3 regions of the Dactylosporangium maewongense genome follow, and region 2 is predicted to be linked to each of the others. Evidence: riboswitches for the same ligand, from Rfam matches in the RefSeq annotation. Region 2 holds a riboswitch; each other region holds the start of a gene.

Region 1 (10,290 bases), on a different contig from region 2:
GGGTCGAAGTAGCCGACCCCCACGTAGAGCAGCGCACCGGCACAGCCGGCGTAGAACGACGACACCCCGAAGGCGATCGTCTTGTACCTGGCCAGGTTCACGCCCATCACGCCGGCCGCGATGTCGCGGTCCCGGATGGCCGTGAACGCCCGGCCCACCCGCGAGCGCGCCAGGTTGCGCGCCGCGAGAGCCGCGAGGACGAGCAGCACGAGCATCAGCAGGTACAGCTTCTGATCTCTCGTGAGGAACGCGTCGGAGGCGTTCAGGTCGTAGCCGAGCAGCTTCGGCGCCGGGGGCTGCCGGCCGATGCCGGGCCCGCCGGTCAGCTCCGACCACTCGTTGATGACGTGGCCGCCGATGAAGACCAGACCGAGCGTCACGATCGCCAGGTACAGGCCGCGGAGGCGGGTGGCGAGCGGCGCCACCAGTACACCGGCGACCGCGGCGACGAGACCGGCGGCGGGCAGCCAGATCAGGATCTCCTGGACCCCGAACCCGATGGTCCGCGCGTCCGGGTCACCGGCGATGGCGGCCGCGGTGTAGGCGCCGATGGCGAGGAAGAACGCGTGCCCGAGCGACACCTGCCCGGCGTAGCCGGTGACGATGTTGAGCCCGATCGCGCCGATCGCGGTCACGCAGGCGAGCCCGATCAGCTGGAGCAGCTGGTCCTCGACCAGCCAGGGCAGCGCCGCCCCGACCGCGAGGAGGATGCCGACCGCCACCTTCTTCGAGGTGGTGTCCAGCAGCGCCAGCTCCTGGTTGTACGAGGTGCGCAGCAGCGGACGGTTTCTCATACCCTTTCGACCTCCCGGGTGCCGAACAGGCCGTAGGGGCGCACGAGCAGGACCAGGAACATCACCACGTAGGGCGTGACGACCGAGATGTTGCCGCCGAGCCACGGCACCGAGCCCTGATAGGTGGCGGTGAGCTCCTGCACGGTGCCGACGACGAGGCCGCCGATGACGGCGCCGGGCAGCGAGTCGAGGCCGCCGAGGATGATCACCGGCAGGGCCGTCAGCGCGATCAGCCACAGCGACTCGCTGACGCTTCCGCCGACGGCGGCGTACGTGCCGGCGACCGCGGCGAGCGCGCCGGCGAGCGCCCACGACAGCGCGAACACCGACCCGACACTGACGCCCTGGGCGAGCGCCGCCTCCTGGTCGTAGGAGGCGGCCCGCATCGCCAGGCCGGTCCGGGTGTACCGGAAGAACACGAACAGCAGGGCGATGAGCACGGCGGTGGTGAGGACCATCGCGACGTGCCGCTGCTCGACCTGGACACCGCCGGGCAGCTTCCACACCTTCAGGCCCCACGGGTCGCCGACCTGCCGCACGTCCAGGCCGATGGCGCCGTTGACGACGACCCGGACGGCGATGTCGATGCCGAGCGTGATGATCGCGACGGTGAACACCGGCCGGCCGATCATCGGGCGGACCGCGAGCCGCTCCACGCCGAGCGCGATGCCGCCGGTGAGCACGGCGGACGCGGCCAGGGCGAGGAAGAAGCCGAGCGGACCGGCGAGGTAGGTCACCAGGACCGCGCCGGCCAGCATGAACGCGGGCTGGGCGAAGGAGATGACCCGGGTCGCCTTGTAGATGATCACGAACCCGAGGCCGAGCAGCGCGTAGACGCTGCCCGTGCCGATGCCGCGCAGGACGCTCTCGAGGAAGTCCTTCACACTGTGCTCCTGTTCAGGCTCCCGTACATGTCGTCGACCAGCGCGGCGAAGGTCGTGGCGACGGCGCCGCGGCGGACCTTCTGCGTCGCGGTGAGCTCGCCGTCCTCGTGGTCGAGCTCCTTGGGCAGCATCCGGAACGTCTTGACCTGCTCGACCGGGTTGTGGCCGGCGTTGACCGCGTCGACCACGCCCTGGATCAGCGCGATGACCTCGGGCTTGCCGGCCAGGTCGCGGTAGGTGGTGTAGCCGATGCCGCGGCGCTGCGCCCACTCCCCCACGGTGTCGAGCTCGATGCCGATGAGGGCGGTGAGGAACGCCCGCCGGTCGCCGATGACGACCGCCTCCTTGACGAAGGGCGACGCCTTCAGCGCGTTCTCGATCTCGCTCGGCGCCACGTTCTTGCCACCGGCCGTGATGATGATGTCCTTCGACCGGTCGGTGATCTTCAGGTGTGTACCGTCGAGCAGCTCGCCGACGTCGCCGGTGCGCAGCCAGCCGTCCGCCGTCATCGCCTCGTCGGTCGCCGCCTGGTTGCGGAAGTAGCCGGCGAACGTGCCCGGGTGCCGGGTCTGGATCTCCCCGTCGTCGGCGATGCGGATCTCGACGCCGCTGTGCGCCTCGCCGACCGTGCCGAGCCTGATCCGGCCCGGGCGGTTGGCGGTGCCGATCGCGGTGTTCTCGGTCATGCCGTACACCTCGTGCATCGGCACCCCGATGCCCATGAAGAACCGCAGCACGTCGGGGGCGATCGGGGCGGCGCCGCTGGCGGCGTAGCGGACCCGGCGGACGCCGATGCGGTCCTTCAGCGCCCGGTAGCACAGCAGCCAGCCGATCGCGTACCGCAGCCGGCTGCCGGTGGTGTGCCGTCCGCCGTTGGCCTCCAGGGTGGCGCCGATGCGGTCCGCGACCCGCAGCCACAGCCGCGCGTTGGCCCGCTTGAGCGGCGACGCCCCGCCGAGCCGGACGGTGATGCCGGCCATCATCTTCTCCCAGATGCGGGGCACCCCGAACAGGATCGTCGGCTGCACCTCGCGCAGGTCGGCCTGCACGGTCGCGATCGACTCGCCGAAGTGGACGGTGACGCCGGCGGCGGCGTTGAACCAGACCGTGAAGACCCGCTCCGCGACGTGGCACAGCGGCAGGTAGGACAGGGTCAGGTCGTGCGGCCCCGGTGGCGGGTCGGTGAACCCGCCGCCCTCGACCAGGACCCGGATCGCGAAGTCCACGTTGGCGACGGTGAGCATCGCGCCCTTGGGCCGCCCGGTCGTGCCGGACGTGTAGATCAGCGTGGCCACGTCGCCGGGGTCCGAGGCCAGCTCGATCGGCTCCGCGTCCGCGTGCGACGCCAGGAGGTCGCTCCACGCGATGAGCTTCGGGTGCTTGTACCGGCCGCGGATGCCCCTGGGCTCCAGGTAGACGATCCACTCCAGCCCGGGGCAGTCGTCCAGGACCGCCAGGGCCTTGTCCACCTGCTCCTGGTCCTCGGCGAAGAGGATCCGGGCGCCGGAGTCGGCGAGCATGTGGCGCACCTCGTCCGGCGGGTTCGTCGGGTACAGCCCGACGGTCGCCGCCCGCACCGCGACGGTCGCCACGTCGACGAAGAGCCACTCGGAGCGGTTCTCCGACTGGATCGCGACCCGGTCGCCGGGCTGGACGCCGAGCGACCTGAGCGCCCGGGCGACGGTCTCCGCGGTCTTCCAGTAGTCACGCCAGGTGATCTCGCGCCAGATGCCGCGGTGCTTCTCCCGTATGGCGACGGCGGCGGGCGTGCGCTCCGCGTGCCGCCTGACCAGTTCGGCGATCGTCATGCTCGCTCCACCTCCCCCAGGTAGGCGCGCAGGACGTCGGGGTTGCTCTGCACCTCGGCGGGCGTGCCGGTGGCGACGGGGACGCCGAAGTCGACGACCATCACCCGGTCGGCGAGGTCCATGACGAGCCCCATGTCGTGCTCGACGAGGATCATCGGGACACCGAGCTCCTCGCGGACGTCGAGGATGAAGCGGGCCATGTCCTCGGTCTCCTCCAGGTTCATCCCGGCGACCGGCTCGTCCAGCAGCAGCAGCTTCGGCTCCATCGCGAGGGCCCGGCCGAGCTCGACGCGCTTCTGCACGCCGTACGGCAGCAACCCCACCGGCAGCCGGCGCCACTGCGCCAGTTCGAGGAAGTCGACGATGTCCTCGACCACGGCCCGGTTGGCGATCTCCTCGCGCCGGGCCCGGCCGAGCCACGCGATCGCGGCGAGCGTGCCGTAGCGGATGTGGTGGTGCCGGCCGAGCATGAGGTTCTCCAGCACGGTCAGGTGCTGGAACAGCTCGACGTTCTGGAAGGTGCGCGCCACGCCCAGCTTGGCGACCTTGTCCGGGCGCAGTCCGGTGAGGTCGGCGCCGTCGAGGGACACCTTGCCCTGCTGCGGCCGGTACACCCCGGAGATCACATTGAAGATCGACGTCTTTCCGGCCCCGTTGGGCCCGATGACGGCGAAGAGCTCGTCCTTGGCGACGGTGAACGAAACCCCGTCGATGGCTTTGACGCCGGCGAAGCTGAGCCGGACGTCTTCGAAACGCAGCACGGCGACTCCTGATTTTCTATGACAGCCAGCGCTTGCGACGCTTGTAGTGCTTCACGTCGCGGAAGGACCGCTCGGCCCGTCCCAGGTAGAACTCGCGGATGTCGTCGTCGGCGAGCAGTTCGGCGGCGGGCTTGTCGAGCACGACCTTGCCCGTCTCCAGCACGTATCCGTGCTCGGCGATCGACAGCGCCATGGTCGCGTTCTGCTCGACCAGCAGCACGCCGGTGCCGGCCTGGTTGATCTGCACGATCAGGTCGCGGACCTGCTCGACCAGGCGCGGCGCGAGCCCGAGGCTGGGCTCGTCGAGCAGCAGGTACGCCGGGTCCGACATGAGCGCCCGCCCCATCGCCAGCATCTGCTGCTCGCCGCCGGAGAGGTAGCCGGCGATGCTGCCGCGGCGCTGCGCGAGCACGGGGAACAGGGTGTACATGCGGTCCATCGCCTCCGCCCGGCCCTTCGGGCGGGTGTGGGCGCCGAGCCGCAGGTTCTCCTCGACGGTCAGTTCGGCGAAGGTCCTGCGCCCCTCCATCACCTGCGAGACGCCGCGGCGGACCACGGCGGCCGGTTTGAGCCGGTGGATGGGCTTCTCGTCGAGCGTGATGGCGCCCTTGGTGATGGCGCCGTCGTGGACGCCGAGCAGGCCCGACAGGGCCCGCAGCAGCGTGGTCTTGCCGGCACCGTTCGCGCCGAGCAGCGCGACGATGCGTCCTGGTGGGACCTGCAGGCTGACGCCTCGCAGCACCAGCATCACGTCGTCGTAGACGACCTCGAGGTTCTGGACACGCAACATCCGGTGACGCTCCTCCGGGGGTGTTCGGAGTGGGCGAACTATGTGCATCGACGGTGAATAAAGTTACGTGTATTTAACCGGGTCTCAGAGCAGAATCAAGCCCCAATTGTGTGTCCGTCAACACCATCTTCTGTGGTGCGTCACTGTCCGATGTGGAGCGACAACCCGCCGTGATTCGGACTTTTGGGGTAATCGATATTCAACAACGCTCGCGGGTTTCGCTTCGTTGGTGATCACGTTAAGTTATGTCCTGGCCTGCACGGCAGTCCGTCGCCCACCCCGGGCGGCGCCGGGCAAGCGCCGCCGAGTCGAGCGCCGCTCTGGCGCTGTCGAGCCGGGGACCCAGGGTCCTTGGGGTGAATCCGCACAGCGCGGTAGGGCGCACTCTTCCCGCCCGAACCCGTCAGCTAACCCGGTAGGCGGTCGGTGAAGAAGGGTCATCCCTTGTCCGCTGGACACCGCACCAAACGGTCCCTGCTGCGCACGCTCTTCATCGGGGTCGTGTCGCTGGCGATCGTGGCGCCCGCGAGTGTCGCCAAGGCCGATCCGACAGCGGCCGAGATCGACGCCCAGATCCAGAAGGCGGGCGACGAGCTCGAAGACCTGGTCGAGGCCTACAACAAGATCAATGGCGATCTGGCCACCACCCAGGCGGCCGCCGCCGAGCTGCAGAAGAAGCTCCAGCCCTACGTCGACAACATGGCCAACGCCAACGCCAACGTGGACGTCATCGCCGTCGCGGCGTTCAAGGGCGCGGGCAGCCTGCAGAACCTCAGCATCGTGCTCAACGCGCGGTCGTCCGACACACTCATGGACCAGCTGACCACGCTGCAGCAGATCGGCAAGCACCAGCAGCACGAGATCGCCGACTTCACGTCGGCCAAGTCGAAGCTGGACGAAGAGAAGAAGAAGATCGACGAGACGCTCGCCGCGGAGACCGCGCAGAAGACCGAGCTCGAGACCAAGAAGAAGAAGATCGAGGGCGACGTCAAGAAGCTCGAGGCGCTCCGCCGCCGCTCCACCACCGGCGGCACCGGCTCCACGGGTGTCAAGGTCGCGCTCGGTGCCGAGTGCACGTCACCGGCGAACGCGGCGGTGGCCTTCGCCTGCGCCCAGCTCGGCGAGCCCTACAAGTGGGGCGCCGCCGGACCCAGCAGCTGGGACTGCTCCGGCCTGACCATGGGCGCCTGGAAGGCGGCCGGCGTCATCCTGCCGCACAACGCGGCGCAGCAGTGGAGCAAGACCACGCACATCTCACGGTCCGCGCTCTCCCCCGGCGACCTGGCGTTCTTCCGTGGCCTGGGGCACGTGGGCATCTACATCGGCAACGGCAAGATGATCCACGCCCCGACGACGGGCCGAAACGTCGAGGTCCAGTCGATCGACGGCCGCAGCGACACGTACGGCTACGGCAGACCGCACAAGTAAGCCCTGACAGCACGTCCAAGAGGCCATGCCCGGCAAGATCGGGGCATGGCCTCTTGGGATCCTGAGCAGTACAGCCGCTTCGCCGAGGAGCGGGCGCGGCCCTTCCACGAGCTGGTGGCGCGCATCCAGACCACCGCGCCGGTCGCGGTCGTGGACCTCGGGTGCGGGCCGGGCACGCTGACCGCGACCCTCGCGACGCGCTACCCGGACGCGGCGGTGCTCGGCATCGACTCCTCCCCCGAGATGCTCGCGAAGGCGGCAGCGCTCGGCACCCCGCAGCTGTCGTTCCAGCTCGGCGACATCGCCGGGTGGCGGCCGCAGCGCGGCTCCGTGGACGTCATCGTCGCCAACGCCTCCCTGCAGTGGGTCGACGACCACGCCGCGCTGATGCCGACGCTCGCCGCGGCGCTCGACGACGGCGGAACGCTCGCGTTCCAGGTCCCGACGGGCGGGCCGATCCTCGACGCGGACATCCTGGACCCGACCGTCCTGGGGCCGCGCGGCGCGACGCCGGTGCGGGAGGCGGCCTGGTACGTGCGCACCCTCGCCGGGCTCGGCCTGGCCGTGGACGCCTGGGAGACGACGTACTTCCACGTCCTGCCCGGCGAGGACCCGGTGCTGGAGTGGTTCAGCGGGACCGGCCTGCGCCCCTACTTCGACGCCCTGTCCGGTGCGGAGCTCGACGACTTCCGGGCCAGGGTGGCCGCCGCGCTGCGCGAGCGCTACCCCCGCGAGCCGTTCGGCACGATCCTGCCATTCCCGCGCCTCTTCGTCGTGGCCCGGCGCCCCTGACCCCGCCCACCGACCGCCGGCCCACCACCCCGGGCCCTGGCACCGCGACCAGCCGGGCCGCCACCCGGACCGCGGCAGGCACCGCCAGGACACGGCACGGCACGGCACGGCCAGGACACGGCACGGCACGGCACGGCCAGGACACGGCACGGCCAGGACACGGCACGGCCAGGACACGGCACGGCACGGGCACGGCACGGCACGGGCACGGACAGGGCACGGACAGGGCAGGGCACGGCCAGGGCAGGGCAGGAGCGCCGCCCAGCCGGCCCGGACGCCGCCGACCAGCCGGAACGCCCCACCCACCCGGACCGCGGCACGGCCAGGACTCGGCACGGAGGGGACGCCTCTGTCACCCGGGCCGGGGCGTCGCCGGTCGGGCCGGAGGACGGGCCGCCGGCGGGCACGTCGGCGGGCGAGCCGGGCGACGCGTCATCGAAGGGACCCGGCGGGCGATTCCCGGCACCGCGCCGCCAGCCGGGCACCCGCCCCGCGCCGCTCCTGACGCTGCGTTACGGGCCGGGGCGCCGGCGGCCGGTCCCGGGGCGTCGTGCCGCAATGTTGAGGGTGAGCCGGCACCGCTACGGGACGTGGGCGTCGATCGATGGTCGGTGACCTAAACGAGACCTAAGCGTCCCAGCATGTGGAAGCAGCCCCCGACCGGGACGGTCAGGGGCTGCGGGTCGTCTGCGGGCTAGGCGGCCTGGAGGCCTTCGGCACGGGCCAGCTCGCGGAGACGGCCGAGGGCCTGGATCTCCAGCTGGCGGATGCGCTCACGGGAGAGGGAGAACCGGCTCGCGACCTCGGTCAGCGAGTGCTCGCGGCCGTCCTCCAGACCGTAGCGGGCGCGCATGATGCCCGCGGACCGGTCGTCGAGGTGATTGAGCAGACCCTCGATGCGCTGGCGCTCCAGGGCGGCGAGGACCACGTCCTCCGGCGACGGCGCGTCGGAGTCGGAGACCAGGTCGCCGAGGCTGGTGTCACCGTCATCACCGACCGGCGTGTCGAGCGAGACGGTGTCCTGGGACCAGCGCTTCAGCTCGTGGACGCGCTCGACGGGGACGCCGAGGGCGGTGGCGAGCTGCTCGGGCTCGGGGTCATTGCCGAGCTCGCGGGTCAGCTGACGCGCGACGTTGCGCATCCGGTTGACGTCTTCGACGAGGTGGACGGGCAGCCGGACCGTGCGCTCCTGCTGCGCGATCGCCCGGCTGATCGCCTGGCGGATCCACCATGTCGCGTATGTCGAGAACTTGTAGCCGCGCACGTAGTCGAACTTCTCGACGGCGCGGACCAGGCCGGTGTTGCCCTCCTGAATGAGGTCGAGCATCGGCATGCCGGACCGCACATAGCGCCGCGCGATCGACACGACGAGCCGCAGGTTGGCCCGGATGAACCGGTCCTTGGCCCGCTCGCCCTCGTCGACGAGGCGCTGCAGCTCGGCGGCGCTCACACCGTCGGGCAGCCGGCCCTCGTCCAGCAGGTGCTCCGCATAGAGACCAGCCTCGACCGCCTTGGAAAGCTCGACCTCAGAAGCGGCGTCGAGCAGCGGCGTGCGGGAGATCTCATGCAGGTACACACCAACCAGGTCACGCTCTTCTGCACCTGTATCGGGTCGCATCTCCACTTTCACGTTCTCCACCTTCGGGCCCCTCCCCGTCCATCCTTCGCCTTCCCCGTTTCACCCTGCTAAAACGGGTGCCCCCCGGGTATGCCCCCTACACAACGGTCACGTGGCCTGCGGAATTCCACCCTCGCGGGCGATTCCGGTGACGACCCGTGAGAGTTGCACCACTTACCTAGACGACTCGGGAGCAGCTCCGGTTCGCTTCGGTTGCAACAAGTGATACGTGGTATTCCTGCCCGTCAGACGCCTAAACTCGCTGTGAGTTCCCTGGGAACGACGTTCGATGGGACCGGGGTCACCGCTGTTCATCGGCAAGAGTCGCCCGCATGACAGGCAAATGCACATGTATCCGCAGGAATCGACGCGGGCAGCGGTCTGTCGAAATGCTGACTGGCTCGTCACACCACCCCCTACCGTGCGTGCCATTCCCGCAACAGCTCGACTTCTTCCTCTTCGGTGAGACCAGTAATGTGGCGAGTGTCACTGAATGCCGCGAGTGTGGCGGCCGCCGTTTCGGGAAGGGGGCGGGGTTGCAGGCCGGCGGCGAGCGACCGGGTGACGTCCCGGGTGAGGAACCCGCCGTATTCGGGCAGCGGCAGCCACAGGGGCAGGGACCGCGCGCCCGACCAGGGCACGACCGCGTGGCCGGTCAGGAAGTCCTGCGGCACCCAGGTGAGGGTCCCGGTGCCCCCGGTCCCGGCCTGCAGCCCGGCGTGGAACTCGCGGCGGGTCATCGGGGCGCCCATCCCGTCGTAGGTGCCGGTGCGGCCCTCCTCGGCGCAGCGCAGGATCCAGTCGGCCAGGTCGCGGACGTCCACGTACTGCACCCGCTCGTCGGGGTCGCCCGGGGCGAGGATCTCGCCGCCGCGGGCGTGCCGGGCCACCCAGTAGTCGAACCGGCCGGTGGGGTCCTCGGGCCCGACGATCAGCCCGGCCCGGTTGACGAGGACCTCGCCGAAGCCCTCGCGGACCAGCTCCTCGCAGGTGACCTTGCACCGGCCGTACTCCTCGGCGCCGGCGGCGGGGTCCTCGTTCGCGGGGTCGGCGGGCGGCAGCAGCGGCGCGGTCTCGGACGTCTGGTCGGGCGTCACCGCATCGGCGTACGCGGAGCAACTGGACACGAACGTCACGTGACCGGCCCGGCCGGCCAGCTCGGCGACCATGTGCCGGACGTGGCTGGGCTTGCGGGCGACGTCCACCACCGCGTCGAACGTGCCCTCGACCGCGCCCAGGCCACCGGCCTCCTCCCGGTCGACGGTGACGAACGTCGCGCCGTCGACCGGATCGCCGGACGTGCCGCGGGCGGCGCAGGTGACGTCGTGGCCCGCGGCGAGGGCCTGCCGGGCGACCGCCCGGCCGAGGAACACGGTGCCGCCGAGTACGAGGATTCTCATCCGGCGATCCTTCGC
Region 2 (10,290 bases):
TCGCCGCCTCATGCTGCGCCTGCCGGACCCGGCGCCGGTGCCGGCCCTCGACGAGGCGGGCACGGCGACAGGTCTTGCGCCACCGCCGTGACCCGCGCTGCCCGGGTTTCGGGGCCCGGGCGGCGGTCGCCCGGCGGCGGTGCCTGGTGTCGGAGAGATGCATACGGTGCTCGGCGCGGACCGCGCGTGCGGAAACGAGCAGCCCGTGCCCGTCAGCGCCAGCAACCGCGTAGGGGTGGATGACACCGAGGTCGACGCCAGCGACCCGAGCCGGGTCCGGACCTGCGTCGGCCGGATACACGGTGACGGGAACCTCGGCGGTGACCTCGACCCACAACCGCCCGCCCTCGGCCAGCAGGGCCACGGACCGGACCTGCTCGACCGGGTACGGCACCGCCCGGTCCAGGCGCAGCCACAACGGCGCCGCACCCTTCGCGGTCGGTAGCCGCAGTCGCCGCCCGTCCAAGGTGAACGTGCCGTGGTAGTAGCGGACCGGCAGCAGACCGCGCCGCTTGCGCGGGAACCGTGCGGACAGGTCACCGGCCTTGCGGCGTTTCGCCGCCGTGAACCAGGCGTCGGAGTACCGGCGTAGCACCGACCGGGCCCCGGTCGTGTCCAGGTCACCGAAGGTGCCTGGACCGGCCGTGGACAGCTCCCGGCACAGTGCCTGATACGACACCACCGGCGGCGCCTGATGCCGCCACCGCCAGTGGTTGACCTCCAGCACACACGCCCACACGTCGCCGGCCGAGCGCAGCAGCCCGAAACACCGCTCCCTCTGACCACGCGTGACCCGCAACCCGACCCGGCAGGTGCGGTGCACCACCCGGGCAGCAGCAGGATCACGACGGCGAGGCATACGAACACTCAAGCACAGGGGTACGACAGAAAATCCCGGCCAACGTTCGTGGACACAGCACTAGCGGGCCTTGCCATGGCAGTGCCCCTTGCGTAACGTCATGGGTCGCTTGGTCCGGTTCATGCTCACAGCAGGTGACGCCGGGCAGGCTCGCTGAGTCGTGCACGCACGAGCCGGGGACCCACCGCATGTCTGGGGTGAATCCGCGGGCCGACGGCCTGTGGTAGGGCGACCTTCGCGCCCGAATCCGTCAGCTGACCCGGTAGGCGGACGCGTAAGGAGAAGTGTCTGTGCACAGCCGTTACCCCCATCGCCGAGGTCCTCGCAGGGCGCGTGCCTGCTCGTCCGCGCGCCGAGCGGCGTCAACAGGACGCTAGTGCCGCCTGCTGTCACGCTGCGGGTGGTCACAGTCGCGTAGGTGCCGGCCGCTCCGTTTGCAGCGGCTACTGACGCAGTGCGGCAGGGAGCCGCAGGCCCGTGGCCTGTGCGCCATCCGTCCGGCTGCTGAGGTGGCGAGCTGGCCTGTGCGCTGCGCGTTCGCGCCGCGCACGTCACTTCTTGCTGCCCGATGGCTGTGCATCGCGTGTCGTCGCACGTCATGCCCGTATCGATCGCCCTGCTCCGGGCTACTGGAGACTCGTTGTGAACCTTGAATCCGTACAGCCGCAGTCCCACCGCGCCGGGGATATCCGCCGGCCGCGGATGGCGGTGACCATGTGCGTGATGCTCGCCGCGGCGGCCGTGGCCGGCATCGTGCTCAGCCAGCTCGGCGATCCGCCGTCTGGGCGCACCGCAGCGGCGGGCGCGGCGCTGACCACGAAACCACCGAAGGCCGACGGGGCGGCGCCGTCCGCGCCGACGACGATGCTCCTCAAGTACCAGTTCCAGCTGCAGCCGAACTACTACTTCTGCGGGCCGGCGGCCACCCGGATCGCGCTCACGGCAGCCGGCCACGCCGTCAGTCAGGACGAGGCCGCGGCCATGCTGGGCACCACCACCAACGGGACGAACTCGGCCCTCGACACCACCCGCGTACTCAACCAGGTGCTCGGGCACGGCCGCACGCTGTACCAGACCAGAGAGATCCCGGTCTACCCGGCAACGCCCGCGCAGGCCGCGCAGCTTCAGACCGACGTGCTGACCACGGTCGGCGGCGGACGGGCAATCGTGGCAAACATCGCCGGACACGTGACCGACACCGCCGGTGCCGTGCACGCCTACGAAGGCGGTCACTACCTGACGGTCGTCGGATACCGTGACGGCGGCGGGACGGTGAAGATCGCCGACCCGGCCGACCCGAGCGGGGACGGCACCTACTGGCTGAGCACTCCCAAGCTGGCCGACTGGATCTCCTCGCGCGGCTACTCGTATTGATTCCCGGCATCGCCGATCAACTGACGGTGGCAGGGCGGCGTCGTGGTGGCCGGCCGTCGTGGGCTCAGTCCTGGCGTCCAGCGTCCTGTTCGTGGTCACGATGTGGGTGTCCGGTGGCAGTCTGCGCGGCGCGTTGCCGGGCGGGGCGGCGATGGGCATGCTCAGCCATCGACCCGCACTGAAGCGGCGACCGGTCAGGCTGCCGGGTGAGTTCCTGGTCGGTGGTGTGGAGCTCGCATAACGCCACCCGGTTCGGGAAGCATGCCGTGGATGCCCGGGAGTGTGGGATTGCGTCGAGTCCGGCTGTGGAACGGATTGCAGCGCCGAGGTCACGCCGTCCGGGCGATGACGCCCGCGTTCGGTATGACCGCATCACAGGGGTAGCCGCTCAGGGCGATGCAGCTCACCACACCGAGTCGAAAGAGTCTGTGCGCCATGAGGCATTACACCCGAGGCAGCGCCGTGCTGGTGGGCGTCGCCCTCACTGTCACCGTCGCGCTCACCGCTTGCAGTGACACCGCAAGCGGTGGCGGTAGTCCTACGGCACCGAACAACGGCAGCGTCAGCGTCAGCGTCAACCCCACCTTCAACAACGTCGACGCGGTGTTCGTCCGGATGATGATCCCGCATCACGAGCAAGCCGTGGAGATGGCCGCCCTCGCCGAGACGAAGGCGACTGATCCGGACGTCAAACAACTCGCCGCCAAGATCAGTACCGGGCAGAAGGCGGAGATCGCGACAATGAAGGGCTGGCTGGTCGCCTGGGGCCAGCCGACCACGATGCCGAGCTGTCCCGAGATGCATTGCATGCCGAGCAACATGATGCCGCATGGAGCATCGCCGAACGGCATGATGCCAAGCGGGATGATGCCGAGCGGGATGATGCCGAGCGGGATGATGCCGAGCGGGATGATGCCCAGCGGGATGCCGACGATGCCGGGCATGATGTCGAGCGCAGACATGGCAAAGCTCAAGGCGGCGACCGGCACCGACTTCGACAAGCTGTTTCTCCAGATGATGATCGTTCACCACCAGGGAGCGGTCACGATGGCCCAGGCGGAGCTGACCCATGGAACCAACCCGGACGCCAAGGCTCTCGCCGGCCGTATCGTGAAGACACAGCAGGCCGAGATCGCTGCGATGCGGCAGATGGCCGGCCAGTCGCAGTAAAGCCTCGTCCGCTTTCCCCGACGTCGGCGTCCTCCTGCTCTCCCAGCACGTGGAGACCCACCTCGCGATGCGGCTCATACCCGATCAGTACGAACGTGGGCCCCGGGAGAGATCCTGGGGCCCACGTCGTCATGTATTCCACGCTCACTCGGATTGTGACCCGGCTGTTCGCTGGCGGGTGCCATCGCTCAGACGGGAGCCGTCAGTCCGACCGGGCGCGGGCGTGGATGCTCCCACTAGAACAGCGTGCTCACCGGCGACCCGAGTACAGCTGCGTCACGTGGTCGGCGCTGAGCTCGTAGCCGTACAGGCGGAAGTCGTCGATCAGACCGTCGAATCGGGGGTCGCCCCAGCTCGTCCCGCCGATGAGGTTGGCCGTGGTGTTGCCGCCCACGCCCACGTTGCCGATGCCGATGGGGAAGTTGGTACGGGTGCCCTGGAGCACGCCATTGAAGTAGATCTTGCCGGTCGAGCCGTTCATCGTGAACACCACATGGGTCCACTGGTTGAGCGGCAGGTCGCGGCCGGAACCGAGCGTGAGGCGCTCCTGTGCCGGGTTTCCGGCCGCCTTGAAGGTGGCGCCGAAGCCGGTGGTTCCGCTGTTCGTGCCCGACTGGAGCAGGAAGAACGTGTCCGTGCTGCTGCCGATCTGCAGCAGCGGCACCCAGTTCGGGAGGGTGTCCGGACGCGCCCAGAAGGACACGGCGAACTGGTTGGTAAGTCCGGACTGGATGTTGTCGGGCAGCTTGACCTGGTTGCCCGAGTTGGCGGCGCCGCCCGGCAGCGACACCGCGCTGCCGAACCGGCCGGCTGCCCAGGACGTCGTGCCCTGCAGGGTGGCCGCACCGACCGACGTCTTCGTGCCCGAGTTCGCGGCGGCGGTGCCGGTGTTCTCGTTGAAGGTGTAGCGGACGGCGCTGCCTTCGTTGTACATCGCCGTCACCTGCGCGGCGTTCAGCGTTGACGTGTACACCCGGACGTCGTCGATCAGACCGTCGAACGCGGCGTCGCCGTACCCGTTGCGGCCCAGCCAGTTGTTGGCTGTCGGGCCGATGCCGGCCATGGTGACCGTCAGGTCCGTGCGGGTCGCGATCGCCACGCCGTTGAGGTACAGCGTGCCGGTCGAGCCCTGACGGGTGAAGGCCACGTGGTTCCACTGGCCGGCGACCACGTCCCGGACAGGAGTGGCATAGACCCGCTCCTCGGGACCGGTCTTCGCCTTGAAGGTGGCGGCGAGCCCGGTGTTGCCGCTTGCCTGGGTCTGCATCTGGATGTGGAAGTAGCTCCCGGCGGAGCCCAGCCCGTCGCCGATGTGGAACATGCTGGTCCAGTTGCTCTTGGTGTCGGGGCGCACCCAGAACCCGGTGGTGAAGTTCGTCGCGTTCTGCAGCAGGTTGTCCGGCAGGTCGACCGCGTTGGCGGTGCTACCGCCGGGCAGGTTGATCGCCTTGCCGAGGATGCCGTTGGTCGACCAGCCGGTGGTGCCGGTCAGGACGGCCGCGCCGACCGAGCCGACGGTGCCGGTGTTGGCGCCCGTGGTGCCCGTGCCTTCCTCGAACTCGTAACGGATCGGGACACCGGCGGCCGGCGGCGGCGGGGAGCAGTCGGCGCTCAGCAGCCCGGCGGCGTAGGCGAGGCCGTTCTTCATCTGGGCGCGCATGTAGGGCTCGCTGTAGGCGGTGCCCTCGTGGCCCATGGAGGTGTACCAGGAGCGGCCGGAGTCGATCTTCTGGCACCAGGTGAGCGGGTGCGGGGAGCCGTTGGCGCCGCCGCCGTAGGACGACTCGTCGGCCTCGATCAGGGTGCGGACGTTGGGTGCGGGGTTGACCACCCAGTCGTACCACTCGTCGCTGCGGGTGATCGAGGCGGTGACGCCCTGGACCAGCGGGTGGCTGGCGTCCGAGACGAACACGCGACCGGGGCGAACGCCGGGGTTCTCCGGGTGCCCCTCGGAGACGGCGCCGACGAGGCGGTAGTAGAACGGGTTGACGTCGTGCTCGCTCTGACCGACCGACCATCCGGCGTAGTGCATGCCCATGTAGCCGCCGCCACCGCGGATGTAGGCCTCCAGCGCGCTGCGCTGGGCCGCGTCGAACAGCACGCCACCGGTTTGCGCGAAGACCACGGTGTCCTTGGTGGCGAGGTTCGCGGTGGTGAAGGCCGCGGGGTCGTCGGTCTCCTGGATGTCGACCGGCTGGTTGTACTGCGTGCCGAGCTGGGTGGCCAGGTCACGCACGGCCTGCCGGGCCTGCACGTTGGAGGCGTGGAAGTTGGTCTTGTAGAACAGCAGCACGGTGAGCCGGCCGTCGTCGGCCGGAGCCGCTAGCGCGCCGGCGTTGGCAGCAGCGGACGCCGCCGATCCGGCAAGCATGACCGACGCGACGAACGCCGCAGCGAGCGGGGCGAACACTCGCCCCCGCCATCGATCGGTATGCGCGAAGAGGGGAAACGGGGAGGACCAGCGGCGCACTTTCATGAGACATCCCTTGGGGTTCGGCATGGCGGATACCACCACCAGTAGGACTGAACGTGAACACTTCTTAACACAAAAGCGCGAACTGCGTCTATGTACTCGAACCAAAATCTATCGAGTTCTCATACGTGAACAGATACTGGATGGCGATGGTGCGGCGGTTCGCATGGTGCATCGCCCGGCCCACCACTTGACTGCCGATCTTCACGGTGCCGATCCGTCCTCTGTGGACGGTGTTTGCCCGGTGCGCGCCTCTCGACGGCTGCACTGGTTCGAGCTCTCCGTGGGCTGGTACCGGCCCGAGGCCAGCGGGCACCCAGCTGCTGCGACGGGATTGTCCGACCTTGTTTGTCTGGCGCAGCGAGCAGTGTCGGACAACCCAGGCCGCCCACATGCTGATCGGGCAACCCCAGCGGCACCAACCAGGGGCCGCGAATCAAGAACAACAAGGCGAACCGGCCCGATGCCGGTCGCCCCGATGAAAGGGATTCCCGGTGGGAAGAGTCAGTCGACGAGTCGTCATGTCGTTCATCACCTGCGCCCTTGCCGCAGCAGGCCTCACCGTCGCTACCGCATCTCCGGCTAGCGCTGCCTGCAGTGCCACCATTGCAAACCCTGCCCGTGGCACGATCTCCGGCAACTACTGGGTGTACTCCACGGGTGCGACCCAGGGCTGCGGCACTGGACCATGGGAGGTCGTGCTCTTCCGGTCCCGCTGGTACGGCTGGGAGGAGCTCGACAGGACCTCGCGTTGGAGCAACGACGGTTCGAAGACCGCATGGTGGGACTGCGACGGCACGCATGACTACCGGGCGCTGCTCCAGAAGAACGGCGTCAACTACAAGTGGTCGTCAACCCTCACCATCAACTGCTGATGGCCTCCAGGGCCGACCGCTGTCGCTCCGCGAGGCGGTCGGCCCCTGGTCGCCGCACCGTTCGCCTGCCCCGACGGTGGCGACAGTGATCGTCCAGGGCGACCAACACCAGCGGTTGAAAAGCCACGCGGGCCCGCATACCCCGAGAGTGGGCGGGAAGTGTCATACGGGCGCACGAACCACGGAGACGCCATGAAAGCGAACACCTCGACCGAAACCGTACTGGTAGCGGAGCGGTGCTGGGACGGGCTGGCCGAAACACCGTCCGGCCACACCGAGGTCCTGGTTCGCGGCGGGCGCATCGTCGAGGTCGGCGACCGGGTCGGGCGTGGCACCGGGCAGGTGGTCGACCTCGGCGACCGCCTGCTGCTGCCGGGCTTCATCGACTGCCACATGCATACCACGGTGGATCCGTCGGCACTGCTCACCGCGTTCGTGGCCGACCCGGCCACGGTCATCACCCTGCGGGCCCTGCCGGTGCTGCGGGATCTGCTCGACCGCGGGTTCACCACCGTGCGCGACCTGGCCACCTTCGCCGCCGAGCCGATCACGATCTACCTCCGCGACGCCCTCGCCAACGGCCTGATCATCGGGCCGCGCATGCTCGTGGCGCCACATCTGATCTCGGCTCGCGGCGCCCACGGGGACATCTCCACCCTGCTCGCACCCGAATACGGCCGCGAGATCGGCGTGCTTGCCGACGGCGCCGCCGCCCTGACCCGCGCCGTGCGCGAGGAGATCCGCACCGGCGCGGACTGGATCAAGTTCGGTGCCACCGGCGGTTTCGGCACGCCCACCGACGACCCCGGGCAGGCCACGTATACCCAGCAGGAGATGGATGCCCTGGTGGCCACCGCCACCGACCTGGGCGTTCCGTGCACCCCGCACGCCTACGGCGACGAAGGTGTCGCCCGTGCGGTCCGGGCCGGGGTGCGCTCCGTCGAGCACGGCAACCTTGCCTCTGCCGAGACCCTGTCGTTGATGCAACGGCGCGGGGTGTTTCTCGTTCCCACCCAGTTCATGGTCGCCGACGCGCTGGACCACCTCGACGACGAGGACTACTGGCGGGGCAAAGACCCCGACGAGCGGGAGAAGTTCAGACGCTATGCGGACCAGCTGCGTGACAGCGCCCGCAACGTCGCCGCCAGCGACGTGCAGATCGCCTTCGGTACCGACGCCGGCATGTTCCCCCATCATCGGAACTGGAGAGAGTTCCCCGCCATGGTGCACACCGGCATCAGCCCGCTACGGGCGCTGCGTGCCGCCACCAGTACCGCTGCCGACCTGCTGCAACGGCCCGATCTCGGCCGGATCCGGCCCGGTGCCACCGCAGACCTGATCGCCGTCCGCGGCAACCCGTTCGACGACATCGACGCCACCAGTGGTGTCGACTTCGTCATGCACGACGGCGTGGTACATCGCCCAGTCGCCATGGCATGAACCATGCGGCTGATCGACGTACACTGCCGAACTCCCTGTGCCGTGCCAATTCCTGCACAGGGCCTGTGAGCCGGCCTTCTTTCGCTGCGGTCAGACTGCTCGGCGGTGCCCGTGGTCAGGCGGACCGTGAAGGCAGCATCCAGTGGCCGCGGGTCGACCAGCCGAGCAGCCGCCGGCGGTCCGGAGCCGCCGTACCGTCAGGGGGGAACGTCCCGCCGGTGACGACGTGCTCGAGGCCGCCGATCGCGGGCTGGAGCCGGATCTGCACGTGGAACGGCAGACCGTCGGCGTCGCTGCGGACCGTCCGGACGAACTCGGCGGGATCGGCTCCGGGCATCGACAGGTAGAACACGAGGTGGCGCCAGGCGTACGCGATGTCCTTGACGATCGGCAGCGGATGTGGGCTGGCCGGCACCTGCGCTGCGAGGGTCTTCGCCTTCACGTATGCCCGCCACGCCAGCGTCGCCCAGTCGCCGGCCGGACGGACGCCGGCCGGCCCGACGAGGGTGGCGAGGTTGTGGGTGGTGAGGATCTGCGCCTGCTCGATCACCGTGCCGTTGGCGGCGACCGAGCCCGAACCGGTCGATCCGCTCGCCCGCGCCCGCTCGCCGCACAGCGCGTCGAACGTCGGCGACGTCCGGGCGCCGTACCTTCCGTTGCGGACGTCGTCGACAGCCGTGAGGGCGGCGTAGTCGATGCCGTAGTAGCGCTCGTACAGGCTGCCGGTGAGCAGACCGCCGGCGATCTGCGCGGCGGCGAGGTACTTGCCGGAGAACGTCCCCATGAAGATGTCGGCTGCCAGCTCCTCGACCCAGGGCAGCCGCAGACCGGTCTCGGCCCCGAGCGCGCTGAGCTCACGGACCAGCGGGTTCGGCAGTACAGTCGCCGGAAACGCATCCAGGGTGAGTTCGCCGAGCCGGCGCAGGGCTCCGGCTGCGGCACCGCGCGTGTCGGCGTCGGCGTGCCGGTGGGCCTGCACCGCCCGCACCCACGGCAGTTCCTCCAGGCGCACCTGGTGTTCGAGGTTGAGCAGCAGCAGCGACCGGCGGTTGCGGAAGGCGCGGTAGGTCGCCGTCATCAGCTGCTGCAGCGCCGGGTCACGGTATGCGGCGGCGGTGCTGGCCGCCGCCAGCTGCGGCACGAGCACGGCCAGGACCTCGGCCGACGGGACGACACCGGCGTCGAGGAGCTCCTCGACGGTGCCGGCGGCGGCGCGACGCACGGCGGTGCCGAACGCGTCGGGGACGGCTGTTCCGACCGGGATCGCCGCATCGGGTGCCTCGCCGGCCTCGACCGGCCGCAGGACGGCGTCGACGTCGCTGACCCCGACGTCCTGCGGCAGGGCGGCCAGGCGCGCGACGACGACCCGGGCGATCCCGTGGTGGGTCGGCACGGCGCCGATGGCAGCCTGCTCGGCGCGCAGCGCGGTGTGCGCCGGTGAGCCGGGCGCACCACGACGGCGCACCATGCTGTCGACCGCGTGCTGCAGCAATCCCCGGGTGCGCGGGTCGAGACCTTGCCCGGTGAGGTGCTCGGCGAGGGCGTTGCGCAGAATGGCGAGGTTCTGCTTGCGGTTGCGGTGCTTCGTGCAGTGCTGGTGCCGGTCGGTGAGTGCGGTGTAACGCGCCAGCAGCGTGCGGGAACGGGCCGTCCAGGCCTCGTCGGCCCGCTCGGCGACCCGGCCGTCGACGACGGTGGCGAGCCAGTGGGTGAGCAGTTCGTCGGCGAACGGGTTCCAGACCGTGAGCGCCTCGCGCATCGCCTCGATCTGCGGGTTGGGGCGGCGGGCGGCAAGCTCCTCCCGGACCTCGCCCGCGCTGTGCCGCCACACGATCGACGGGTCGGCCGGCGCGGAGTCCGCCGGCTGCGGCGCGAACCGCAGCCGCCCGGCGAACGGCGCGATCTCCTCCACGACCGCCGACGCGGCCTCGTCGTCACCGGCCCGGACCAGCCACGCGACGGTGAGCAGGGCCGCCTCCTCCGGCAGGTCCACCCGGTACGCGCCGGTGTCCAGCAGCGTCCACAGATCGGTCAGGCCGTGCTTGCTCAGGTGGTGGCGGAACAACTCCGCTCGGTCGGCGGCGACACGCATCCTCGTG
Region 3 (10,290 bases), on a different contig from region 2:
GGTGGGCGTAGATGTCGGCGCCGATGACGTCGAACATGGGGCCGGCGAGGGCGGGCTGCTGGAGGGCGAGCTTCAGCGCCTCGCGCTCGACAAGGGCCTCGGCGCTGTCCGGCGCGAGGATCTTGCGGGTGGAGGCGGCGGGTGGGGGCTCGACGACGCCCTTCGCGGCGGCGCCGACGGCGCGCTGGACCGTCTCCAGCTCCATGCCCAGGTCGCCGGCGAGCTTGCGGGCGTACTCGGGGCGCAGGGTGCGGTCCTTGATCTTCGCGACCAGCGGGGCGGTGGCCTTGAGGGCGCCGACGCGGCCCTCGGCGGTGTCGAGGTCGAAGCGCTGGATGACGGAGCGGAGGGCGAAGTCGAGCAGCGGCTGGCGGTCGGCGACGAGGTCGCGGACGGCGACGGGGCCCTTCGCCATGCGCAGCTCGCACGGGTCCATGCCGTTGGGGCCGACGGCGATGAACGTCTGCGCGACGAACCGCTGGTCGTCCTCGAAGGCGCGCAGCGCGGCCTTCTGCCCGGCGGCGTCACCGTCGAAGGTGAAGATGATCTCGCCGCCGTAGCCGTCGGCGTCCAGCAGCAGGCGGCGCAGGACCGCGATGTGGTCGGCGCCGAACGCGGTGCCGCACGTGGCGACCGCCACGGGCACGTCGGACAGGTGGCAGGCCATCACGTCGGTGTAGCCCTCGACGATGACCACCTTGCTCTGCTTGGCGATCTCGCGCTTGGCCTGGTCCACCCCATACAGGACGTGGGACTTCTTGTAGAGCGGGGTCTCGGGCGTGTTCAGGTACTTCGGGCCGTCGTCGTCGTCGAACAGCTTCCGCGCGCCGAAGCCGATCACGTCGCCGGAGATGTCCTTGATCGGCCACAGCAGGCGGCGGCGGAACCGGTCGATGAGGCTGCCCGAGCGGGCCTCCTTCGACAGCCCGGCGGTGATCAGCTCCTGCGCGGAGAAACCCTTCAGCCGCAGGTGCTTGCTCAGCGGGTCCCAGCCCTCGGGCGCGAAGCCGCAGCCATAGCGCTCCGCCTCCTCGCGGCCGAAGCCGCGCTGCGCGAGGAACTCGCGGGCCAGCCGGGCGCCGGGCGAGCCGAGCTGCTCGGCATAGAAGCGGGCCGCCTCGGCGTGCGCGGCGATGAGCCGCTGCTTCTGGCCCGTCTGGCGGACCGGCGCGCTGCCCGCCTCGACATACTGCAGCTGCAGGCCGGCGCGGCCGGCGAGCCGCTCGACCGATTCGACGAACGTCAGGTGGTCGTGGTCCATCAGGAACTTGATGGCGTCGCCGCCGGCGCCGCAGCCGTGGCAGAAATACACGTTGCGCGCGGGCGAGACGTTGAACGAGGCGGTCTTCTCGTCGTGGAACGGGCAGAGCCCTTTCAGGTTGCCGCCCCCGGCCGACTTCAGCGTCACGTGCTCGGAGATCACATCCGCGATCGCGGTGCGCTCCCGTACCAAGGCGATGTCCTCGTCCTTGATCTTGCCGGCCACCCGACGCCACCTCCCCAACCCGAGGCCTACATCCTGCCTCGCGCCTACGACAATTTACGACCTCACCCGTGCAACACCACACCGGCCACGGCCTCGCCCGGACAAAACCACACAGCCACGGCTTCACACGGCCAACACCACACGGGCACCATGGGCGCACATCACCGTGCGATGCTGGCCGCCATGCCGAAACTGCGGGACGAGCGGGTCGCCTGGCTGGCCGTACAGGACCAGCTGCGGCGGCGCAGTCGGCGGCTGGGGCCGTGGGGCTGGCTGCTGACGATCGCCACGCTGGGCGCGTGGGCGGTGCTGCGGTCCCAGAGGCGCGGGTCGGCGCGGATGGCGGCGTATTCGCTCGCCGTCGACCACGTCACCGGCTACCTCGACGACGACGAGCGCGAGACGCTGCGCACGCACGGCACGGTGCCGCCGTGGTTCCTGTTCGAGGTCGAGCGGGCCAGGTGGGCGGCGCGCGACAAGCAGTCGCTCCCCGCCGGCCGCGAGACCCGGCTGGAGCGGCGCCGCCGGATCCTGCTCAGGGTCGTCCTCACGGGGACCGTCGCGGCCACCGTCCTCGTGTTGTCACCGACCGTGTGGGTACGGGCGGCCTCCCTCGGCCGTATCGGTCCCGCCTCGACGGCCCCGGAGGCGGGCGTCGCGATCGTGTTCGGGGCCCAGGTCGCGCCGGGCGGGCAGGAGCCGATGCCGTTCCTCAAGGGGCGGCTCGACGTCGCCGCGCAGCTGCTCACGTCCGGCAAGGTGAAGGCGCTGCTCATCTCCGGTGACGCGCAGGGCGGATCCGGAGATGAGGTCCGGGTGATGCGCGACTACCTGGCGGGCAAGGGCGTCGATCCGGCCAGGATGGTCGTCGACCCGCACGGACTCGACACCTATGACACGTGCCGCCGTGCCCGCGACGTGTACGGCGTGACGAAGGCCATACTCGTCAGCCAGGAGCTGCACCTGCACCGTGCGGTGACGCTGTGCCGGCGGCTGGGCGTCGACGCGTACGGGGTGCCCGCCCTCTGCGAGGGATGCCAGCAGGTGACGATCTGGTACAACACGGCCAGGGACGTCGCGGCCGGGCCGAAGGCCGCCTGGGAGGCCCTCCGGCACCGACAGGCCGCAGTCGTGTCACCACCGGATCCATCCCTGCTGCAGGCGATGCGCTGACCCGCCCACCATCGTGGTTTTGGGCACGTCCGGCAGGCACCGGCGGCATACTTGACCCGTCCACGGCGCCGACATCAGATCGGCGCTTGTCCATGCCTGGCCCGATGGGTGGTGCGTTACCGGTGATGATCCCGCGTCCGGGGGTTTCCGGCTGATGGTCACCGTGCTGCGCACCGTCGACGACGTCCTCGCATGGGCGGAGCTGCTGGTCGGGCCGCCGCTGCGCACCGCCGTCGGGCGCCTCCCGGAGCCGTCGCGCGAGGTGGCCGAGCTGCAGCTCGGCGGGCTCGACGAGGATCCGCCCGCCGCCCGTACGCGCGCCGCACTGACACTCGTCTGCGCGGGCGCCGTCGGTGGTGACCCGCACGACGCGGTGGCGGGCGCCGTCGCGGTGGAGCTGGTGCACCACTGGTCGGGGCTGCAACGGGACCTGTTCGACGGCGACCTGACCCGCCTGCACCGGCCGACCGCCTGGAGCGTGGTGGGGCCGCACCCGGCGACGCTGGGCGGGCAGGCCATGCTGGCGCTCGCGTTCGACGTGGCGGCGACCGGCGACCCGACCAGACGCGTGCCACGCCCGCTGCGCCAGGCCAGCCGCGCCACGCCCGACACCGCGCCGTCCGCGCCCTCCAGGGAGCCGGTGCGGCAGGACCGGGCGACCCGGGACAGGTTCACCGAGCAGCACGGCACCCCCGACCCGTGCGCCGACGCGCGGCGGCAGTCCGGGGCGGCATCCGTCGACCGGGCCGGCGTCCGCATCCTCGGCGACACCGTCCAGCAGCTCCTGCACGGCCAACACACCGACCTCAGCACGGCCCTGGACCCCGTGCTGCCCCGGCACCGCTCCGGCAACGACCTGCTCCGCACGTGCATCTCCGCGGTCGAGCAGCGCAGCGGCGCCCTCTTCGGCTGCGCGTGCGCCCTCGGCGCGCTCGCCGGCGGCGGCGACCCGGCACGGGTCGAGCAGCTGCGGCTGTTCGGGGTGCGGCTCGGGCTGGCCGTCCGGTTCGCCGAGGACCTGCAGGGCATCTGGGGCGACCCGGCCGTGACGGGCCGCCCGGCGTTCGCCGACCTGCGCGGCCGCCGCCGCTCGCTGCCGGTCGCCGCCGCCCTCGCCGCGGGCGCCGACGAGCTGGCCGACCTGCTGCACCGCGAGACCCGCCTCAGCGAGGCCGACCTGGAGCGCGCCGCGAAGGTCGTCGAACGCTCCGGCGCCCGCTCCTGGTGCGCCCAGCAGGCCGACGACCTCCTCGCGCAGGCCCTGGTCGCCCTCGACCTGGCGATCCCCGAGCCGGCCGCGGTCGCCGAGCTCGTCGCCCTGGCCCGCTGGGCGACCCGCCACCCGGCCTGACCAACACCCCCGCCGGCGATCCACAAACCCGCGCCTGACCGGCGGCCCATGAACCCGGCGCCTGACCGGCGCGACCCGAGAAGGCGCGCCGGCCGGGTGCGGGTGAGCGTCAGGAGAGGGCGGCGACCACCTGCTCCGCGCGGGTGGCGTGCTTCTGGTACGCGCCGGGGAACGCCGACCGCTGCACCGCCTGGGCCGCGGCGGTCACGCTCATCCGCTGCCAGCCCTCGACCCGGTTGAGGGCGTTGTAGAAGAGCATCGCGGAGTGGGCGGGGTTCATCAGCTCGGCGACGGTGCCCCAGCCCTGGCTGGCCCGCTGCTGGAAGAGCCCGACCGAGTCGTGGTCGGTCGAGGTGCCGTCGTGCGGCAGCCCGAGGGACGCGGGCACGGCGGAGCTGGCGACGTTGTACAGGTCGCTCTCCTGCATCGCCGTCGCGATCGCCACGACCAGGGCCCGGTCGGGCATGCCCTGCGCCCGGCCCTGCTTGACGATGATCGCGGCGTTGTCCATCTGCCGCTGGTCGAGGCCGGCGACGGGCTTGACGACCGGCGGCGCCGGCGGCACGGGCGCGGCGGGCACCGCGACGGCCAGGGGCCCCGTCGCGGGCGCCGGCGCCGCGTCGGCGGAGGGCGCGGACGACGGCCCCGAAGCGGACAGGGACGACGGCGACGGCCAGGACCAGGCGGCCGCGGACTCGGCATACGCGGGGCCGGTGAACATCGACGCCGGCGAGTCAGCCGGCAGGGTGCCCAGCAGCGTGGCGGACAGGACGGCGACCGAGACGGTGCCGGCCCTGGCGCCGAGCACGGGCACCAGTCGGCGATGTCGCGGGTGGAACTGGCGTGGCAACACCTTCAATATGGGCTTCACTACTGATGTTTTCCTTCGTTGGCAGGCAGAAGACATGCGGCATCGGCACGCCGCCTGAGGACGGCATGCTGGAAGGGGGGAACCAGTGGTGAGGTGTTACGAGGGCGCGCGGGCGGCCGGCATCGACGCAGACTCCTTCCGGTGCCGCCTACCGGGTTAGCTGACGGGTTCGGGCGGGAAGTTTCGCCCTACCGCGGCCAGGCCGCGGATACACCCCAGAGGACGCGCATGGGTCCCCGGCTCGCGAAGATCGCGACTCGACGGCGCCCGCCCGGCAGCACCGATGCGGTGCAGGTCGACCGGAGCGGACTCAACGACCCTACTGGGCCGTCTCGGGCCGGGCCAACCGCAGCAACGGCAATCCACCCTGAGCACCCGGACGCTCACCGAACGCCGTCACCCGTCTGGTCACCTCACCGGCGTGACGACCGCCCTTGACCAGGTACATCGCGCGGTCGGCGGCCCGCAGCGCGGCGCCCGCGTCCTCGACCGTGTCATCGATCACGGCCACGCCGACGCTGACCCTGACCCGCATGATCTGCCCCTGGTGCGTGACGGGTGCGCAGACGGCGCGTTCGAGGCGGTCGACCAGCACGCCGAGGTCGCCGGCGGCGACGTTGCCCATGAGGACGACGAACTCGTCGCCGCCGAGGCGCGCGACGGTGTCGGTGGGCCGCACCAGCGACTGGAGGCGCTGCGCGACGGCGACGAGGACCGCGTCGCCGGCCTCGTGGCCGAGGGTGTCGTTGACGATTTTGAAGTCGTCGAGATCGCAGAAGAACAGCGCGCTGATCACCTGCTCGGTGCGGGCCCGCCGGATCGCGGCCGCGAGGGGTTCGGCGACGGCCTCGCGGTTGGCCAGGCCGGTCAGCGGGTCGCGGGAGGCCCTGCGCACCAGGTCGGCCTCGGTGGCCTTGCGGCTGGTGATGTCCTGCACCTGCGTGATCGCGAACGCGGGCGACCCGGCGACCACCGACATCGTCGCGGAGATCCAGATCGTCTCGCCGTCGCCGCGGACGCAGCGCACCTCGTAGTCGCGGATCGTGCCGGCGCCGCCGGCGAACACCTCCCGGCTGCGCTCGAAGTCGTCAGGGTGGATGAAGTCGCCGAAGCGCATCGAGACGAGCACGTCCTCGTCCCGCCCGAGCAGCTCGCACAGCGCGGGGTTGACCCGGACGAGGCGGGTCATGTCGGCTCCCGCCAGGCCGATCATGCACATGCCGGTGCCGGCGCCGTTGAACGCGAGCCGGAACGCGGCCTCGCTCGCCTCCAGGTGCTGCCGCTCCCGGCGCAGCGCCTCGACCAGGTTGGCGTTGTTGATCGCGATGCCGGCCTGCGCGGCGAGCATCTCCAGCAGCTCGCGCTGGAACGCGCCGGGCCGCCTGCCGTCGGCGGGCAGGTCGACGCTGAGCACGCCGACGAGCGAGCCGTCGGGCGCGCACAGCGGCGCGAACAGGGCGTCGAGGGGGTGCCAGCGCTCCTCCTCCGGGATGCCGTCCGCGCCGTCGGGGGCGGCGGGGATCCAGGACTGGATGCCGTCGTTGTGCCGCTCGTGCGGCAGGAACCGCAGCTGCCCCCACTCGTCGGCGGCGGCGAGGTGCGCGTCGAACTCCGCCGCCGGGTACCGGACGCCGAGCAGCTCCGCCCGCGCCTCCTCGGACCCGGCGATGGCGACCGCCTCGTACACACCCTCCGGATGCAGGTAGTTGACCACGGCGGCGCCGAACCCGACGTGCTCGACGACGGCGTCGGCGATCCGGTTCAGCGTCTCGACGACGGTGCTGCCGGTGTTGATCCGCCCCGTGATCCGGTAGACGGAACGGATGGCGGCCATCGCCATGTCCCGATCTCGATCCACGGCTCGCCTACCCCGATCCGGCCGACCCTGCAGCCCTCACATCGACGCAACGCCTCCGATCCTAAGCAATTGCGGGCGCGGTCCGCCGCCACGCGGACCCGGGTCAGCGCCGCGGCTGACGACGGCACGGCGGCGGCCGGCTTACGGTTCCGGCTCGACATCCCGTCGAGCCACACAAAATCGCCTGAAAGGTCGCTATGCCACACAAACTCCGCCGCCTCGTCGCCGGGGGCTGCCTGGTCGCCGCCCCGCTGGTGTACGTGGCGGGCCTGCTCACCGACCCCGCGCTGCGCGCCGGCGACGCCGCGGACGGCGCATACGGCCGCCACCCCGGTCAGGTCTCGGTGAGCGCCGCGCTGCTGCACTGGAGCTGGGTCCTGCTCGTGCCCGGCATCATCGGCATGATCCACCTGGTCCGCCGGCGCGCCGTGCTCTTCGGGCACATCGCCGGGCTCGTCGCGCTGCTGGGCGTCGTCAACTTCTCCGCGCTGATGCTCGGCGACTTCTTCTACGCCCGGCTCGAGGCGGACCTCGGCACCGCGGCGGGCGACCGCCTCGCCGACGCCGCCTTCGCCGCCGGCGGGGCACAGTGGGGGTTCCAGGTGCCGGGCTTCCTCGGGCTGCTCGGGGTGCTCCTGCTGGGGTTGGCGCTCGCGTACGACCGGCGCGTCCCCTGGTGGGCACCGCCGGCGATGCTGGCCGGGATGCTGGCCGGCCCCGTCTACCCGATCGCCATGATCGCCGGCAGCCTGCTCTACATCGCGGGCTCGGGTGTGATCGGCGTACGGATGCTGCGGATGACCGACGCCGAGTGGGCTCAGGAGCCGGTGGCGGGCGGGACCGCCGCGGCGCCGCCGAGCGGGAACGTGGCCGCGACGGTGTAGCCACCGCCGGGCCGGGGCCCCGCGTGGAGGGTGCCGCCGTGCAGGGCGGCCCGCTCCCGCATCCCGGCGAGCCCGTGCCCCGTGCCGGCGACCGTGGCCGACCCGTCGTCGCTGACCTCGACGGTCAGCGCGGGCGGCGGGAAGCCGATCGTCACCTCCACCGTCGCGGCCCGGGCGTGCTTGAGCGTGTTGGTCAGCGCCTCCTGGACCACGCGGTAGGCGGCCAGCCCGAGCGCCGGCGGCACCGGGCGCGGCGTGCCGGTCGTGCCGATCCTGACCTCGAGGCCGGCGGCGCGCAGCGGCGCGGCGAGCCGGTCCAGCTGGTCGAGGCCGACCGGCGCCCGCCCGTCACGCAGGACGCCGAGCAGCATCCGCAGCTCCTCGACCGTCTCCCGGCCGGCCCGCTCGACGCTGTGCAGCAGGTCGCGTTCCCGTTCGCGGGCGGGGTCGCCGGCCAGCAGCATCCGCACCCCGCCGGCCTGCAACGTCATCAGGCTGACGTGGTGGGAGATGACGTCGTGCAGCTCCCGCGCGATGCGGGTGCGCTCCTGCGCGGCGGCGACCGCGGCCCGCTCGGCCATCCGGATCGTCCGCTCCGTCTGGCGCCGCAGCAGGACGCCGCTGCCGTACGCGACGCCCATGAAGATCGCGCCGATCAGTCCCTCCGCGAGGTCCTGCCCCGGCAGCGTCTGCAGCAGGGCGTAGGCGGCCAGGACGGTGGCGGCGCCGGCGGCCCGGGCCCGCCGCCCTGACGCCGCGCTGCCCACGGTGTGCACGAGGATGAGATTGGAGTAGAACTGCCAGGCGGTGAGCGGGTAGTCGTCGTCCAGGACCGCGAACCGGAACAGGGCCGACAGCACCGTCAGCACGGCGAGGGTCGCGACCGGGAACCGGCGGCGCGGCAGCAGGATCACGCCGGCGAGCAGCGCCCCGGCGGCGACGAGCCCGGGCCGGTGCACCTGCCCCGGGCCGGCACCGGCCCGCCCGTACGCCTCGACGACACCGGCCCCGGCGACCGCGAGCGCCAGCACGGCGTCGAGCCAGGACGGCCGCGACGGCCCGGGAGCGCCGGTCATCCGCCCGGCCGGACGAGGCCCGCCTCGTAGCCGTACACCACGGCCTGAATCCGGTCGCGCAGCCCGAGCTTGGTGAAGATCCGGCCGACGTGGGTGCGGACCGTCGCCTCCCCCATCAGCAGCCGCGCGCCGATCTCGGCGTTGGACAGCCCGCGGACGAGCTGCTCGAGGACCTCCCGCTCCCGCCCGGTCAGCGTGTCCAGCGCGGGCGGCGCCACGGGCTCGGGGCGGGCGGCGAACGACGCGATCACCCGGGTGGTCACCGCCGGGTCGATGAGCGCGTCGCCGGCCGCCGCGATCCTGACCGCGTCGACGAGCTGCTCCGGCGGTGACACCTTCAGCAGGAACCCGCTGACCCCGAGCCGCAGCGCCGCGTGCAGGTGCTCGTCGGTGTCGAACATGGTGAGCAGCACGACCTTCGGCGGCCGCGGCCCGGCGAGCACCTCCCGGGCCGCGGCCAGCCCGTCCAGCCGCGGCATGGCGATGTCCATCACGAGCACGTCGGGCCGCAGCCGCTGGACGGCCGCGACCGCCTCCACGCCGTCGGACGCCTCGCCGACGACGGTGATCGATCCGGCGGCCGCCGTCTCCACGACCAGCCGCAGGCCGGCCCGGATCATCGCCTGATCATCGGCGATGACCAGCCTGACCTGCTCAGACATACCTGCAGGATAGCCAGCGCGGGCTAGCCCAGCAGCTCGCCCAGCGGCACCTTCGGGTCCTCGAGGCGGACCAGGTCGACGGTGGTGCCGGCCCAGCCGGCGCGGACGAGGGCCTGGATGTCGTCGGTGACGTCCCAGACGTTGACGTTCATGCCGGCGAGGACGCGGCCGTCCTGGACCCAGAAGGCGATGAACCCGTCCGCGACCGAGGTGCCGCCGCGGAAGACGACCCGGTCGTAGCCGCCGGGTGCGACGAAGCCGGAGTACTCCATGCCGAGTTCGAACTGGTCGGAGTAGAAGTACGGCACCCGGTCGTAGGTGGCGTCGCCGAGCAGGGACTTCGCCGCGACCTTGCCGCCGTTGAGGGCGTTGGCCCAGTGCTCGACGCGGATGCGCCGGCGCAGGCCGGGGTGGTCGAGGTTGACGACGTCACCGGCGGCGTAGATGTCGGGGTCGGAGGTGCGCAGGGCGGCGTCGACGAGGATGCCGTTGTCGACCTCGAGTCCGGCGTCGACGGCGAGCTCGGTGTTGGGCTGGATGCCGACCCCGACGACGGCGACGTCCGCGGGCAGCTCCGTGCCGTCGGCGAGCACGACCGACCGCAGCTTGCCGTCGGCGCCGCGGAACTCCGCCACGGAGGCGCCGAAGCGGAACTCGACGCCGTTGGCGCGGTGCAGGTCGGCGAAGACGGTGGCGACCTCGTCGCCGAGGACCCGCTGCAGGGGCAGGTCGGCGACCTCGACGACGGTGACGGTCGCGCCGTGCTTGCGGGCCGCGGCGGCGGTCTCCAGGCCGATCCAGCCGGCGCCGACCACGACCACGCGCTCGGCGCTGCCCAGGTGCGCCAGCAGCGCGTCGGACTCGTCGACGGTGCGCAGGTAGCGCACGCCGGTCAGGTCGGCGCCCGGCACGTCGAGGGTGCGGACCCG

Evidence for each region. A riboswitch is a leader RNA that binds a small molecule or an ion and turns the genes downstream of it on or off. The one in region 2 is predicted to bind cyclic di-AMP.
Region 1: another riboswitch for cyclic di-AMP. It lies ahead of ABD332_RS53435 (C40 family peptidase); the one in region 2 lies ahead of ABD332_RS47935 (C39 family peptidase).
Region 3: another riboswitch for cyclic di-AMP. It lies ahead of ABD332_RS48490 (hypothetical protein); the one in region 2 lies ahead of ABD332_RS47935 (C39 family peptidase).

What each region holds. Positions count from the first base shown of each region.
Region 1 covers NZ_BAAAQD010000040.1:31,331-41,620, reverse strand. Annotated here, with positions in the region: gene ABD332_RS53460 (branched-chain amino acid ABC transporter permease) at 1-794, opposite strand, end outside; gene ABD332_RS53455 (branched-chain amino acid ABC transporter permease) at 791-1,678, opposite strand; gene ABD332_RS53450 (AMP-dependent synthetase/ligase) at 1,675-3,486, opposite strand; gene ABD332_RS53445 (ABC transporter ATP-binding protein) at 3,483-4,247, opposite strand; gene ABD332_RS53440 (ABC transporter ATP-binding protein) at 4,264-5,037, opposite strand; cyclic di-AMP (ydaO/yuaA leader) riboswitch at 5,329-5,474, shown strand; gene ABD332_RS53435 (C40 family peptidase) at 5,482-6,465, shown strand; gene ABD332_RS53430 (methyltransferase domain-containing protein) at 6,511-7,257, shown strand; gene ABD332_RS53425 (sigma-70 family RNA polymerase sigma factor) at 7,952-8,875, opposite strand; gene ABD332_RS53420 (NAD-dependent epimerase/dehydratase family protein) at 9,292-10,275, opposite strand.
Region 2 covers NZ_BAAAQD010000029.1:15,030-25,319, forward strand. Annotated here, with positions in the region: gene ABD332_RS47930 (RNA-guided endonuclease InsQ/TnpB family protein) at 1-859, opposite strand, end outside; cyclic di-AMP (ydaO/yuaA leader) riboswitch at 1,001-1,143, shown strand; gene ABD332_RS47935 (C39 family peptidase) at 1,583-2,233, shown strand; gene ABD332_RS47940 (hypothetical protein) at 2,292-2,474, shown strand; gene ABD332_RS47945 (DUF305 domain-containing protein) at 2,669-3,403, shown strand; gene ABD332_RS47950 (LamG-like jellyroll fold domain-containing protein) at 3,654-5,813, opposite strand; gene ABD332_RS47955 (hypothetical protein) at 6,575-6,751, shown strand; gene ABD332_RS47960 (metal-dependent hydrolase family protein) at 6,944-8,191, shown strand; gene ABD332_RS47965 (hypothetical protein) at 8,307-10,290, opposite strand, start outside.
Region 3 covers NZ_BAAAQD010000030.1:6,814-17,103, forward strand. Annotated here, with positions in the region: gene dnaG (DNA primase) at 1-1,486, opposite strand, end outside; gene ABD332_RS48480 (SanA/YdcF family protein) at 1,670-2,659, shown strand; gene ABD332_RS48485 (polyprenyl synthetase family protein) at 2,814-4,010, shown strand; gene ABD332_RS48490 (hypothetical protein) at 4,120-4,824, opposite strand; cyclic di-AMP (ydaO/yuaA leader) riboswitch at 5,012-5,154, opposite strand; gene ABD332_RS48495 (diguanylate cyclase domain-containing protein) at 5,201-6,715, opposite strand; gene ABD332_RS48500 (hypothetical protein) at 6,937-7,623, shown strand; gene ABD332_RS48505 (sensor histidine kinase) at 7,557-8,699, opposite strand; gene ABD332_RS48510 (response regulator) at 8,696-9,361, opposite strand; gene ABD332_RS48515 (NAD(P)/FAD-dependent oxidoreductase) at 9,385-10,290, opposite strand, start outside.